DNA from 2 places in the Paenibacillus sp. GYB003 genome. Region 2 is predicted to be linked to the other one. Evidence: riboswitches for the same ligand, from Rfam matches in the RefSeq annotation. Region 2 holds a riboswitch; the other holds the start of a gene.
The links. Region 2 has a riboswitch for cyclic di-GMP ahead of PV407_RS26925 (cadherin-like beta sandwich domain-containing protein). Riboswitches for the same ligand answer to the same signal wherever they lie in the genome.

Region 1: another riboswitch for cyclic di-GMP. It lies ahead of PV407_RS20095 (pyridoxal phosphate-dependent aminotransferase); the one in region 2 lies ahead of PV407_RS26925 (cadherin-like beta sandwich domain-containing protein).

What each region holds. Positions count from the first base shown of each region.
Region 1 covers NZ_JARBDC010000064.1:5,389-13,159, reverse strand. Annotated here, with positions in the region: gene PV407_RS20115 (ABC transporter substrate-binding protein) at 1-638, opposite strand, end outside; gene PV407_RS20110 (hypothetical protein) at 632-799, opposite strand; gene PV407_RS20105 (LacI family DNA-binding transcriptional regulator) at 861-1,859, opposite strand; gene PV407_RS20100 (GNAT family N-acetyltransferase) at 1,986-2,513, opposite strand; cyclic di-GMP riboswitch class I at 2,671-2,765, shown strand; gene PV407_RS20095 (pyridoxal phosphate-dependent aminotransferase) at 3,089-4,432, shown strand; gene PV407_RS20090 (GTP cyclohydrolase II) at 4,537-5,295, shown strand; gene ribD (bifunctional diaminohydroxyphosphoribosylaminopyrimidine deaminase/5-amino-6-(5-phosphoribosylamino)uracil reductase RibD) at 5,310-6,500, shown strand; gene PV407_RS20080 (hypothetical protein) at 6,702-6,878, opposite strand; gene PV407_RS20075 (hypothetical protein) at 6,994-7,311, shown strand; gene ltrA (group II intron reverse transcriptase/maturase) at 7,432-7,771, opposite strand, start outside.
Region 2 covers NZ_JARBDC010000085.1:18,169-25,939, reverse strand. Annotated here, with positions in the region: gene PV407_RS26945 (spore coat protein) at 1-182, opposite strand, end outside; gene PV407_RS26940 (phosphotransferase) at 712-1,005, opposite strand; gene PV407_RS26935 (hypothetical protein) at 1,029-1,793, opposite strand; gene PV407_RS26930 (hypothetical protein) at 1,999-2,337, opposite strand; gene PV407_RS26925 (cadherin-like beta sandwich domain-containing protein) at 2,818-5,337, opposite strand; cyclic di-GMP riboswitch class I at 5,650-5,742, opposite strand; gene PV407_RS26920 (amidohydrolase) at 5,881-7,047, opposite strand; gene PV407_RS26915 (cytochrome P450) at 7,082-7,771, opposite strand, start outside.

The sequences.
Region 1 (7,771 bases), on a different contig from region 2:
GCCAAGCCGATGTATTGCCGGTCGCCTTCGCGCCGGGTTACTTTTTTCGCCAGCTCCAGCGCATCGTCCCAAGTCATCCCGTCTTTCGGATACGGCACGCCGAATTGGTTGAATATCCCTTTGTTATAAAACAACACCTGATTCATGTTCGTGATCGGCAATCCGTACAGCTTGCCGTCGCCGGACGAACGGATACCGTCGATTAACGTCGGCTCGAATTTGGTTAAATCGACTTGCCGCGTCTTGGCCAGCTCCGTCATGTCGTACTGCATATTGACGTTTGTTACGAGCTGGAAAAAGTACGGAGCGGATGCGTACAGCACGTCGATTTGCTGCCCTTGGGCAAGAAGCTCGGGAAGCGTCTGTCCCGCTTTGGACTGAACATACCGGATCGTCCAATTCGGGAACTTTTTTCGCAGTGCGTTTCCGTACAAATCGTTAAAGGCTTCTTCCGAATCGCCGCTGTTCGTATGAAACACGATTTCAAGCGGCTTGTCCGTATCGATCTTGGATGGCGCCGGTCCGGCCTCTTTCGGGTTCGCGTCGCCGGCGTTGCCGCCCGAGCTTCCTCCGCAAGAAGACAGCAGCGCGATCAGCGCAGTTCCGGCAGCTATGGCCGATACCTTTCTGTTCAACATAGTCGTCCTCCGTTCGTTCCGAAGTGGCGAATTGCAATATCACTTTCCGCCTGCATGGTGTTCGCGTTTTCGATTGAAGACAGCCAGTCATCATCGTATTGAATGCCGGGCATCCCCCCTTTCGCGGCAAAGCGCGTCAATTGTTCTGCAACCGCTTCCATACGGTAGCAATCGATTTCCGACCGGCTGAAAAGACGGCCATGGCCGTTATCGACTTCCCTCTTATCCGTTATGGATTTCGCGGGTCGATTGGCGCACCGTCAAAGTCGGCTCCATCGTTTCGTGCGTCCATGCTCCGTCTTCGTCCCCATCCGCCCGTTCCGTAGCAGCGCCCGGAAGCAGCAGTTCCAGCGAGCGGTCGACAAGCCGATCGATCGAAGGACCGACCGTCGTGGGCGGAATATCGAACATCTCCATCTCCGGTACGTCATCGTAAACGATGAGCGACATATCGTCCGGAATGTGCAAGCGATGCCGCTTCAACAGCCGGTTAAGCCAGACGAGCGTACCTTGGCAATCGACGACTAGCGCGGACGGCCTGTCCGACTTGTCGATGAACGCTTCGAATGCCTGTTCCTTCGAAGATTCGGTCGAATTGACAATGAAATCCGGACGGTAATTCAGCCCGAATTCCGTGATCCCTTGCATATAGCCGTTGAATTTGTCCAATGACGGGTAACCGACAAACCCGATCGAACGGTGCCCTAGTTCCGCCAAATAGCGTACGGCTTCGTATATCCCGCCTCTTCGGTTGATTTCGATCGAATGAGCCCCTTCCATCTTTCCTCCGCCAAGCAAAATCATTTTTCCGTCGAATCGTTCCGCCTCCTTGATAAAGTCGAACGAAGGGACCCAGTCGATGAAGCCGGTCCAATAGACGACGTAATCGACCATCAACTGATTGAAGCTGCGAAGCGCTTCTACCGGATCGGCCATCGTCATGATGACATCGTAGCCTCGTTTTTTGCCCTCTTTATGCAACGCCAGACTCAAATTGTAAAAGAAAAGCCCTTCCATTCTCGGCCAAATAAGACCGATATAATTCGTTTTTTTACGAATCAGCCGTTTGGCCGCCACATTCGGAACATAGTTCATCTGCCTCGCGATATCGGCGATTTTTTGCCTCATCTTCTCGCTGACGCCGGCTTCGTTGTTGAGAGCGCGGGATACGGTCGAATGCGTGACGCCTGCGGCTCTCGCAATATCTTTGATAGTAACCATCGTTTTCCAAGCCTCCGCAGCTTCTGTACAATTTCAAAATAGCACACGTTTGCGTAATAATCAATCCATTGCTTAATATAAAGGCATAAATATACTCACACGTTTGTTTGTATTTTCTCCTGCGCCTTATGGACCGATCCAAAACCGTTTGACGGCGCCGCCGTCCTCCTCCGTATATTCCGACTCGAATACGCCCCCGTTTTTCAATATCGTTTTTTCCGAGCCGACGTTGTTCCGGTCGCAGCAGACGAGAACGTCGGAAATGCCGAGTTCCCTCGCCTTTTGCAGCGCAAGCGCAAGCAGAGCGGTCGCGTACCCTTTCCGCCGCGCGGACGGACGAATGCCGTAGCCGATATGCCCGCCGCTGTTCAGCAGCTTCCGGTTCAGCCGATGGCGAATGTTCGTTACGCCCGCGACTTCGTTCCTCCCGTCGATCAGCCAGTACGTCGAATGCGGCACCCAATTCGGGTCGTCGAGCTTTTCCTCGCTGTCCTGCGAAAACAAATAGTCGAGCATCGCCGCGAAATCGGACGGGTCTCTTGCGATCACCCACGGCACCATCTTTTCCCCGCTCCCCAGCCATTCGTTATAAAACGATAGGTAAGCGTCGCGGTATTCGGCGGACGGCCTTACAAGTCGCAGCTCGTTTCCCATCGGACTTTTCCTCCCGAACGTAAATTTCAGTTCTTAACCATACCGGAGCAACGAAAATTATATTTTACAATAACTCTCAGAAATATAAAACACAAGACCTATCGATTCTCAATGGAAAACGTAGTATATTCTGAATAGATTGACAATTGAATACTTCGTACGATAATAGCAAACCCACTGAAAAGTGGCGACGCAAAGCTACAGGGGCTAAAGCGGGCCGATCTGCCGCCGCGATGCCAGCCAGCTGCCGAATACGACGGAAGCCTCCGTCTATCTTTCTATTTATGGATTTATTAAAGTGGACGGAGGCTTTTTGCGTTTTCTGCCAAGACATTGAAAGGGGGGATGCGCCGCTCGCGTTAAAAACGCCATAATACGGAGGAGGAACAAGCAGCCGGGAAAATCCGTTTTCCGGACAAGCCGCCAGGCGACGGCCTGGCCTAAAACAAGGGAGGGATATTCATATGAAAATTCATGCAAGCGTACAGCCGTCGCATCTTCGGAGCCATATCGCGGGAGCGGCCGATCATCTCGCCAACGAGTCTGACGAGCTTCGCAAATGTTCGCCGGAGCAAGTGCTTTACGACGAGTATGTCAAAGCGGGATCGCCTCACGGACCGGTTCTTTACGCCGTCAAAGGCGAGCATTGGAACGGCGTAAGTCCCCGCTTCCTGGAATTTCTCAACAAGTTTACCTTCACGCGCGAGATGATGGGATATGCCGAGTGCGGCTACGGAATTCAGCGGCATCGTACGTTCATGCGTAATCTGATTATCAGTGAACACGAGCTTGAAGACCGCCGGGCCGGCAATGGGCTTGACATCGATGTCGGATGCCTGGCGATGACCACGAGAATGGCGATGTACGATCTGGCCAAAATCGCGATCCGCCATTCCCGGGAGCTGCATCCCGGCAAAAAACCGGTCGCGCTTGTGCCTACTCCGTCGTGGGACTACAGGGGGATTTTCAAGGATGTCGGATTTGACATCGTCTATCTTCCGATTCGTCCCAAACACGGATGGCTCCCCGATCTGAACGAGTGGGACTCGGTCGTCCAGGAGCTCAGACAGCGCCGCGACGTCCATATCGGTATTGCGGTGAGCAATCCGCAGCACAACCCGACCGGAATGCAATGGCCGACGGATGCAACCGCCTATTTGCTCCGGCTTTGCGCGGAGGAATCGGGATATTTGCTGATCGACGACGCCTATTACAACGTCCACGACCCGCGTGTTCCGGTGGTCAACACCTTGAAAAGCGTATTGAATCTGTTTGACGAGAATGAAGGCGATAACCCTATCGTGCAATCCGGAATGTTCGAGAGATGGATGGCGACCCGACCTTTCGGCAAACAGTTCAGCTGCAACACGATGGGTGTCGCCGCGATTACAACTTCGCCCATGCTGCTGCGCCGGTTGGCCCGGGAGTCGTGGATAAACCGGTACCACTGCAACACTCACAACGCCGAAGTGATGTGCGCATGGCTTGCAACCCGGGAAGCCGCCGAATGGACATTGGAAACCGGGATGTTCTACACCCGCCAGAAGGAGCGCGTGCGACAAAAGCTGGTCGAGGCAATGGGCTGGCCGAACGAGAGCGTTTGCGTCGGTCCCTCGACCTCCTACATGCTATTCGAGGTGCCGAAAGTATATCAAGCGCTCGAAAACGGCATCGACCTGTTCCGCGACGACTTGTTTTATGCCACGGGTACGCTTTTATGCGCATCGCTCTTCAATCAGGCTGCGCCTGCGCCGTATGTGCGCCTTCATCTGGGCAGCCATTACGACGTGATCGACGAGTTTCTGCGGCGCTGGCAGGTCGCCGGCCTCCATTACTGCCAGTCCGATCGGTTTCCCGGCAAGGCGGCATTGTTCGAGCCGCTTCAAAAACAGGAATTCCGCCCGTTGGTCATGTCGTAGCTCTTAGTACCCCGGAACCGATTGCGGAGATATTCTCATATCCATGGAGGAGACGAAAATGGAACGCTTGCTTCCTTTTCCTTCATAAAGGAGCGGAACATTCAATGATGAAACGACTAGTCAGAAGCGTGTTGGCGGACAAGCTGACCATTCTTAGGGAACCGGGGCGCCCGGATATCGGCCTGGTCGGTCCGGTTCGACTTCCCGTTCAATTGGACGATCGGGAAATAATGTTCCAGTGGTACGCATGGTTAAAGATCGAGAAAAGCATGCTGCAAAAAGAAGATCTTCTCGCCGTGCTTCCCCAGATGAATCTCGCGTCCTATCAGCAATCCTCCGTATTAGTCTACGGCGATTTCGCCAACGCGGAGCAAACGCTCGTTCGGATGCACAGTATTTGCCATACGGGAGATATATTCGGCAGCAAGCGGTGCGATTGCGGCTTTCAATTGCGGCGTTCCATGTCCATGATGGTGAACAACGGAAGCGGTGCCCTGTTCTATCTGGCCGACCACGAAGGACGCGGAATTGGTTTATTCGCCAAATCTTTGACGTACGTGCTTCAAGAAGAAGGGTACGATACGGTGGAAGCCAATGTCGCACTAGGGTTTTCGGACGATCACCGCTCCTATGACGAAGCGATACGGGTGCTTCGCTACTTGCGGCCCAAGCCCGTGACCCTGATTACGAACAATCCTAAAAAATTGCAATCGTTGCAAGAACAAGGGCTGTCCACCAACGATCATTACCCGATTTGGGGAAAGCCGTCCAAATACAATAGACGTTATTTGGCAACCAAAATTGCCAAATCGGGCCATCTCCCCCCCGGCATACAGATGCAAAGCCTGGATCACGGATCGTGAGGGGGGTAACGGGAATGAAGACGGACGAGCCTTTTATGAAGATCGCACTCGATCTGGCGGCAACCTGCAAAGGAAAAACATCGCCGAATCCCGTTGTCGGCGCCGTTTTGGTCAAAGAAGGACAAATTGTCGGCACGGGAGTCCATCGAAAGGCGGGTGAACCCCACGCCGAGGTACACGCCTTCCGCATGGCCGGCGAGCATGCCAAAGACGCTACCTTGTATGTTACGCTGGAACCGTGCTCCCATTACGGGAAAACGCCGCCCTGCGCAGAGCTTATTTGCGGCTCTGGAGTCCGTCGCGTAGTTGCGGCCATGGAGGATCCGAATCCTCTTGTGGCCGGGCGCGGATTTCAAATATTGAGGCGGCATGGGATCGAAGTGGAGGTAGGGGTAATGAAGGCGGAGGCTGAACGGCTCAATGAACGTTTTGTGCTGAATATGACGCAACGGCGGCCGTTCATTATTTCCAAGGTGGCGATGACTCTCGACGGCAAACTGGCTGCGCAAACCGGTCATTCGCAATGGATAACGGGCGAGCAGGCGCGCTGTGAGGTCCATCGGTTGCGAAGCGAAGTCGACGCGATACTGGTCGGAATCGGAACGGTTTTGGCGGATAATCCCCGGCTCACCGCCCGATTGCCGGACAATCGGAAGCATCCCGTCCGCGTTATACTGGATTCGCACTTGCGGCTGCCCGTCAGCGCGCATGTGGCCGATTGCACCGAAGCGAAAACATGGGTCGCGGCGAAGGAAGGGGCCGATTCGGCCAAAGCGCACGAGTTAAGGCAGAGAGGGATCGAAATCCTGTTTGTTCCGGAAGGGCGGGACGGACTCGACCTTCGCGCTTTGGCAGACCTATTGTACGAAAAGGGGATCACCGATCTGTTGGTGGAAGGGGGAAGCGAAATAAACGGCTCTCTTCTTCGCGCCGGTCTGATAGACAAATGGGTGATCTACATCGCTCCGAAGCTTCTGGGAGGAAGGAATTCCCTGACTCCTTTCGGCGGTGCCGATGTCGAAAAAATGGATGACGCCTTGGACGTTCATATTCACTCCATCCGAAAGGCGGGAGATGATCTTTGCATAACCGCATATCCGGCAAACCGCTCTTCCCGTCATGAAGCCGTTTGTCATGATTCCGGGGACTTTGCCGGAATGAATGCGATGGAGCGGATCTTCCACGATCCAATCATGCAGCGTTAACGGATCCCGGAAAAGCAAGCACATTCTCCTCGGAGCAATGGGTTTGCTTTTCCTCTATACCGTGAGATGTGGGATCGGTGCAAGCGGCTGTGGAACGGGCCGAATCCGCACCTGTCCCCCAGCCTCTTGTCCGGGCATCGGGACCCCGTGGGGCATACCCAATGCGCAAAAAGACGCCTGGTCGTGGCGTCCACACTGAATTTACATTTGATTCAGCGCATTGCGGCACTCCTGAATGCACGCACCTAAATTATCGGCGGCATTTCCCAATACGATTTTTCCCGGACCGTCCGGAACCTGTGCCAAAGCATTGCGGAGATTCGTAAATGCTCGTTCGCACTCCCCAATACATTCGTTAATTTCATTTTTTGTTTTCATTTGCCCTCCTTCCTTCCCGCATTTAATGTTCCTGTAATCGAAATCCGTTATTCGCCCCGTTGGATGCAGAATCGTCTATGATCTGGATAACGGTTATGTGCTAAAAGTGGCCAGGATGAGGAAAGGCATACAGCGCAATCGAAACGAAGTCAACTTATACCACAGCGTCCCTTCCGAGCTGAAAAACCATCTTTGCAAAATCGCTGATTACGGAGAAGGCTGGGTCGTAATGAAGAAGATGGATCGAAAGGCTCCACGCAAGGATGAATATTATAAAAAAACGAAGGTCATGAGTGACAAGTTTCGTCAATACGGCGTGAAACTTTCCGATGTCATCTCACGGGACGGCATAAAACCGAAGATGGGGAACGTTCGTTTATCGGAGGAAAATGAGATCGTCATCATCGATTATGCCAACGCACGTATACGTTAAGGACAAGCAGCGGAGTTTCATTTGGGTATGTTTTCCCGGTAATCGAGTAGGAGGGGGCGGCTAACCCCCGTCCTCTCACAACACCTAGCATGCGGGTCCGCACTAGGCGTTTCCAAAAGGTTAACAAAGTTCCAGATAACGAGAAAGCAAACTTTTCAGCCCTTTCACTTCCCAATAGGGAGTTGGAAGGGCGTTATTTATGTTCCGGGACATTTCCCACGGACCTCGGCGAGAGTTGGCCATCATTCGGGCGGCCCACTCCGGAACGCCTAGCGCACGCAGTTCGCGGAGACGTGTACGTACCCGTTTCCATTGTTTCCATAGGCACATCCTGAGTCTTCTCCGAATCCACTGGTCGAAGGATTGGCAATGTTTCTTCGCCGAGGCTAGACGGAAATATCCTATCCAGCCCAGCATGTACTGGTTTAAGCGGCGGATCCGTTCTTCCATCGGAACAGGT
Region 2 (7,771 bases):
GCGAGCAATTCGCGAAGATTGCCGTCAAGCGCTTTGATCGTTTCGATGTACAAGCTTTTCAACGCAGGGTCGTCGACTTCGTTTACGGAACGCTTTAGTTTTATTAATCCGATCGTTTGAAAAGCGACCAATTCATGCATGTCTAACGTTTCATGCCAAGCCAGGTGACGGTAAGCGCTCATTGTCGGATGTCCTCTCCTGAAAATGTGTGAATGCCATGCCACCAATGTATTCGCCCAGATCCGTATGGTTACAACTTTGCCCGAAGCAAACTAAGAAAAACCGTCAGAACCGGAGGTTTTCCAGTTCGTTCGATTCCGGTTGGCCGTGCAGGATTAATGGGGCACGGTTTATGGACACCGTCTCCGGCGGAAATCCCCACTTCACTTTAACGCTTTGGCGAAGCTAAACCTTTCCATATCTGCGAAAAAAGAAGCCGTCTCCAACAGCGGAGAAAACGGCTTCCCCAGCCCAAACAGCGGCACATGCACGGGGACAAGCGATGATTGCGCCCCGTCTTATACCGAAGCTTTCTCCGATCGGAGCCGCACTTAACGAAATGCGACGGCATCCGGTCCCATCAACGGAGAGCGCTCCAGCAATTTCTTGACGATCCAGCCGTCGTTGCGAGTCCCTTCCTTCAGGTGCCGACAGGCCCCCTCCATAAGTCCCGCCCACCACATCGGCGTGAGCAGCTCCCGATCCTCGGGGTCAAGCGACCAGATAGGGGAACAGCCACCACGTCCGCCCCTCCAGCTCGATCGTCCCTTCAATGACGGCTGCTACAGGCCATCCCAGCGCTGCAATGCTTTGGAGCAGACGCACCTCATCCTCGATATCGTCAACCGGAGCCGTCTCGGACCAGAGGCGCAATACAAGGAGTTCGTCCTTGCGACTCACGAGCCAATGCCGGTTGAGTCTCCCTCCGAGCGGGGCAACCGGTCGGATCCCGAACTTGTCCAAAACCTCGTCGCCCGGCACCATCGAGTCTGAACGATTTGTCATCGCCGACACCCCCCGTCTCCGAACTATTGCGAGAGCATGACATCGGCCTCAGCCATAGCTTTATGAAATAATTCGTCTGCCGAATCCATTCGTTCGGCTATATCTTGCACAGTCTTTACGCCATACAGATGCTCCAAGGCCGTCACCACTTCAGCGGGAAAATCCCGCGACGCATGAACCAGAAAACAATCGGCTTGGAGTGGAGTATGGATGATGCGAAGCACATCCACAAGCGGGTTCAATACATACTTCTGATAGTAAATGAGCGACTCCAAAAATAGCCCGCGTTTCGTATACTTGACCGCTCGACTCCTTTGACTGTAGAGGCCCTGAGCTTGCAGCAATCGGGCATGCAGTTGCGAACGGAGGGACGCGCGATCCATCGTTCGATACTTCACAATAGCCGCCTTATCCAACAATACAACCGGCACGACGGTTTTGTCCTCGGCAATGAACGGAACCGGCACGCTCTCGCTTTGAACTGTCGCGTCAATGAATGGACAGTCGGGCGTATCCTCCAGGCGATATACCTTATATCGGTTATTGCTAGGTCGGCCGGGTTGTTCATAGGCGATGTCGACTCGTCCCAAAACGCTCATACATTCGTCCAATCGCGCGATCGCCTCGTCTACGCATCCTTCCTTGGCGCAGCAAACGAGATCGATGTCGGAATACTCGTCCAAACTGTTTGTGCCGTCCGCTCCCTCCAGCCAAATGGCCAATATGTACTCTTCGCCGCCAAGACCAGACACAATTTCTTTCAGAATCGTTTCGCGGGTAATCGGCATAGCTGAACCTCCAAGTCTTTTACCGCGTTATTCCCAATGCTTCTTCCGCATTCGGGCCGAGAGTCAAATAGGAAAGCTATTCGGCGGATTCTCCGTATTTTACGGGCTTCGTAAACCGATTATTAATCACCTACTCCATCGTACTCGAGGATGCGGTGAAGGTACCGGTAGAGAACGATTATTACTGAAATATCCGGCCCGTTCGTCATGTTTTTTTACGGAACAATTGCTCGATGTCGGCTTCAATGGACGCCCAGCGATCCGGACAGTGAAACTCTACCATTTCGGGATCGTTTTGCTTTTGCCTGGCTCCGAAATTCTCATGCAAAAGATCGTGAAGCCATTGGCTTAGATTTAGGCGAAAAGCGGCGTACTCCGTACCTTTGTACGAAAACAAGTCGCATACCGTGGGCGCGATGATTGCGCTCTCCCAATCGATCCATACAAGCTTGCCGTTCCGGTCGATTACATTGCCGCCCCAGGCTGCTTCCGAAACGTAACGGACGCCACGGCGCTTATTTCGCGAAAATCGGCCGTTTTCCAATCGTAACGGACACCACTGCGCTTATTTGCTCCGAACCGCCGTCCAAAAAGGGGTTTTTCGCCAAATAGGTGCGCCTGTGTCCGTTAGAAACAAAATAAGCCGAAATGAGGCTCGATAGCGGCCGCCATGTCCGTTAGACACTTGGAACTTAGGTCCGGTCCCGCCGCCGCCCCATGCTCGCCCCTGCTCCAACTCCCGACGACGCAGCGCAGGTCATACGAGCCGATATGCCGTTTCCCGCCACCCGCCCCGGCTTTGGCGCTTAGCGATACGGACGCCATTGCTGCGCAAACCGAACCTTTTGGTTGTGGCGAAACGGCAGCGAAGCGGGGGACGAGATGCCACCCTACGCAAAAAAACAACCATCGACGACTGGAATAGTCGGCAATGGTTGTTTCGTGTTCGTAAAACCCTTCGTCCAGCTTGCCAGGATGCATAGTCGGAGGCATCGGTTGTGATGGCAGCCGATGCGGCTCCGATTTACGGCTTGTCTCTCAGCATGCGGACCAGCACCACGGTGGCTTCCGCCCTAGTGGCCGTACCGGACGGCTCGAAACGGTTGTTGGAGCGGCCTTCGATAATCCCTTCCTTCTCCGCTTTCGCAACGTAACCTTTCGCCCAATCCGGAATGTCCGCATCGTCCGCGAACGTGGTCGCCCCGTACGAAGCCGACATGTTCCAGCCCCGGATCAGCATGGTGATCATTTCCGCCCGGCTGATCTTCTCGTTCGGACGCAACGTATTGTCGTCATAGCCTTCGATAATGCCCGCTTGGACGGCCGCCGTCAATTCGGCGGCTGCCCAGCCCGGGATGTCCTGCCGATCTTCAAAAGCTTCCAGGTTCGAGACGTTCCCCGCAGCCTGCAGCTTCATTGCCCGTGCGACCATCAAGGCGAACTGCAGCCTCGTCACCTCGTCGTCCGGCAAAAACTTGTCGCTCGAAGGCCCCTGAACCACGCACAGCTGCGAAGCCGATTCGATATCCGCTTTCGCCCAATGGTTCTGGATATCCGACCAGGTAAGCTTCGTACATGCAGCCCCGCCCGAATGTTCCGACGGCTTGTCCGTATCCGGCTTATCTACCGGAGGATTTGTCGGGTTGACGGGAGCCGTTGGCGTCCATGCGCCTCCGCCGCTGCTGCCCCCGCTGCCGTCGCTGTCGCTGGAATCCGAGCCTCCATCGTCGGTCGGCGCCGGAGCCGCGGCCTTGCGGGTAATCACGATCGTGTATGTCTTCTTCGTGCCGTCTTGTGCCGTGACGGTCACCGTGACCTCATTGTTCCCTACATTCAGCGAAATGGCTTGCGACGGCATGCCGCTCGCAACCGGCGTCCCATTGACGGTCACCGTCGCGTTCGGGTCCGCTGTGGTCGGCGTAACCGTCAAGCTGTACACGCTGTTCGCTACCGTAGCCGAATAGCTCGTTGTTCCGCCATTGAATGCCGGCGCCAAAGTGCCATCCGACAACGTCAGATTGTTCAAGTCGGCGTTGCTGCTCGCCGCCGCACGAGTCACCGTCACCGTGTACGTTTTCGTCGTCGTACCGTCTTGTGCCGTTACCGTTACATCGACCACATTATTGTCCCCAACGTTCAGCAGAATCGGCTCGGACGCCGTGCCGCTCGTTACCGGTTTCCCGTTCACCTTCACCGTCGCATTCGGATCATAAACGGACGGTGTAACCGTCAGGCTGTTCACGCCGTTCAACACCGCAACCGTATAATTCGTCGTTCCGCCGTTGAACGTCGGCGTCAGCAAACCTTCCGATAGCACAAGGTTGCTCAGGTTTGCGCTGGAAACCGTCACCGTACTCGCATCCGTATAGTTCCCGTCCTCTGTCGTCGCGGTTATGGTCGCCGTGCCCGGGCCGATCGGCGTGACGACCCCGACGGCGTCGACCGTCGCTACGGCGGTGTTGGACGACGACCACGTCACGGTTTTATTCGTTGCCGTATCGGGAAGCACGGTTGCGCTGAGCTGTCCCGCGCTTCCGCCTTGTATCAGCGATAGGGTGGACGGCGTAACGTCCACACCCGTAGCGGGTACATTCGGAGCCTTAACGGTTACCGTGCTCGTATCCGTATAGTTCCCGTCTTCCGTCGTCGCGGTGATGGTCGCCGTGCCCGGGCCGATCGGCGTGACGACCCCGCCGACATCGACCGTCGCAACGGCGGAATTGGACGACGTCCACGTTACGGTTTTATTCGTTGCCGTATCGGGAAGCACAGTCGCGCTGAGCTGTCCCGTACTTCCGCCTTGTACCAGCGATAACGTAGTCGGCGTTACGTCTACGCCGGTTGGAGGAATGGTGTAGGTAACCGTCAGCTTGGGACGATCAGCCGGATATAATGTGAGCTCTTCATGACTAAACCCTCTAGACCAGTTCGTTATACCGACAGGCAGTTCCGCCACCTGCAGCATGATTCCATAATTCGGCGCGCTTCTGTCGACCCATTGCCGAGCGAGGGGGGTTATGTCGAATGTCGCCACGGATCTGGGTGCAATCGCGTTGATTGTCTGCACCTTGACGGGGGTCGGATCATAAATCGCGGTCGTTACCGAATTATTCCACGTAATTATACCTTGATCCCAGGCCGTATTGACCTTATGGACCGATACGGGTACGGCCGCGTCCGGCGTTGCACCAAAGGGAGTTCTGGTTAGTTCAAAACTGGCGCTCGCAATCGTTGCATGCTGCGGTATGGACGAAAGATCGAACTGACAAAAAATCCGAATATCCGTCGTCCCGGATGCATTTTTGCCAATGGAGAGACCCTTAGTCTCATTGGTATCATTGGGGAAACCTTTGCTGACATAACTGCATTGCGTGCCCGCGTATCCGTCAAGACCTTCCTGAAACACCTTCGTCACCGGCGCGGAAGCCGCGGAGGCGGGAGTCGGAAAAAGAATCGTTCCGGTCCATGCCGAAACAACCAAAGCCACGCTGAGCACAGCCGAAACGAATGGCCGAAACGGCCGCAGTCTAGAACCTGTGAGCATTTACAAACCTCCTGTTAAATGCATGATGGCATCGAGTATGGTGTGAATGGCGAGACTCGTCAACGATTGGTCCGATTCCCCCATCTATTCCGATTTCCTTCCCCTCTTGTTCGATTTCAAAATGCCGGCTGTGCCGTACGGCCATTTCGCCGGCGGTCTCTAGTGTCGAATCCTCATTCGAATCACCTCCTTTCCGTACCGGGTAAATCCGATTCCGGCTCACGGCATTCCCTCCCCGAACAATGTCCGCCGAACAAAAAAACTCCGCCCGACAGCATTCGCATGCAAACAGACGGAGGTTCATCCGCCGTTTCGGGCAACTGGCTGGCATCGCGGACATGCATGTCCGCCTTAGCCCCTGTAGCTTTGCGTCCCCGCTTTTCAGCGGGTTTGCCTTTTTTCTCAACGGTTCGGCATAAATCTACCAAAATATACACTGTTTTTAAATAAGTCGGCCGACTTACCCAAAATAGGGTATTTTTGTCGAAATATTGCTTGACAATAAAATGGATTTGACAAACTTCGAGGTCGGTGAGGCCGGTCTCATCCGATCGACCTCAAAGCCTGCACGGCCGTCACCGCGAACAAGGAAGCGCTGACGGCCAGCGCTTCTTCGTTCAACGTAAATCGCGGATGATGCCACTGCTCGGTCCCCCCCGTTCCCATCCAAATGAAGCAGCCGGGCACCCGCTCCTGGTACAGGGAGAAATCTTCGCCTCCCATCGTAGGCACCGCTTCTACGATACGGAGTCCTTGCGTTTCGGCCGCCGCTTGGATGATACCGGTCATTCGCGCATCGTTGTTCACCGCGGGAATCATTGCCGTCCACTTCAAGTACGCCTCGGCCCCGTATCCTTCGGCCACACCCTCGACGATCCGTCGCATCTGATCGGGAATTCGCGCCCTAGCCTCCGGCTGAAACGTTCTTACCGTGCCTTCCAGAACCCCGGTGTCCGGTATGATATTCCAAGCCGCACCGGCCTGCAGCTTGCACACGCTGACAACGGCGGAATGGTGCGGACTGGCATTGCGGCTGACCAACGTCTGGAGGGCGGTGACGATCGCACTGCTGATCACCACCGGGTCGACGGCCGCCTCCGGCACACCCGCATGACCGCCCTTGCCTTGGACACTGATATCGAAACGATCGACCGACGCCGTCATGGGCCCAGTCCGTATCCCTACAGTACCCACGGGAAGTTCCGGGTTATTGTGCATCCCGAATACCGCGCTGACTCCTTCCAAGGCGCCCGCTTCGATGACCGCGCGGGCGCCGACAGCCAGCTCTTCCGCCGGCTGGAACAACAGGCGGACGGTACCGTGCAGTTCGTCCGCTCGCGCCTGCAGCAGCTCCGCCGCCCCGATGATTGCGGCCGTATGAAAATCGTGGCCGCAGGCGTGCATCTTTCCGGGAACCTTTGAGGCAAACGGCAAGCCCGTCTGTTCCGCGACGGGGAGCGCGTCAATATCGGCGCGAAGCAGGATCGTCGGTCCCGGCCTCGCCCCCTTCACCTCCGCCAATACACCGGTAGGCAGCCTCAGGTCGAGAAGCCGAACGCACGCTTCCTCCAGCCAGGTTCGAATCCGTGCCGTCGTCTCGTATTCTTCGTTCGACAGTTCGGGATATTGGTGCAGCTCCCTCCGCATGGCAACCAGCTTCGGTTGCAAGGATACGGACTGCTCACGGAAATAATTCGCGCTCAAGGTCATGTCACGCAGCTCCTTTCTCCAGTGGCTGTAAACATCAGTTCACATGAACGACAAGCTCCTCGAAGCTTCGTCTCCCCGGAGTCGGCTTCCATTCAACACGCCCCTCAACCAGCTCCAGACGTTCGTACTTGTCCAAAAGCGTTTGCAAAGCAATCGCGCCCTCTCTCCGCGCCAGAGGTGCGCCGAGGCAGAAGTGGACCCCTTGTCCGAACGACAAATGGGGATTTTTGCCGCGGGTAATATCGAACGTATCCGGATCCGGATCGGAAAATACGTCAGGATCCCGATTGGCGGACGCAATCCAGGCTGCCACCGAATCTCCCCGTTTCAAAAGATGCCCCTTGTACTCGATGTCTTCCCCGACGATCCGATGTCGCAGCTGGACGGAGGGCTCGAAACGCAGAATCTCTTCAATGGCGGACTCCAACCATTCGGGTTGAGCTCGAAGCAGCGCTTGCTGCTCCGGGTATCGGGCCACCAGGTAAGCTGAATTCGCAATCAAGTTCGTCGTGGTTTCGTGACCGGCCTCGAGAATGAGCACACACATGTTCACAAGTTCATCCTCGGACATCCGGTCTTCTTCATGCGTGGCTCGGATCAACCCGCTCAGCAGATCTAATTTCGGATTTCGAGATCGTTCACGCACCAGGTCCCGACAGTAATCGCGAATCTCTATCATGGCTTGGTTCGCTTGTACAAGCGCCTCCTTGGACGGGTTGTGATC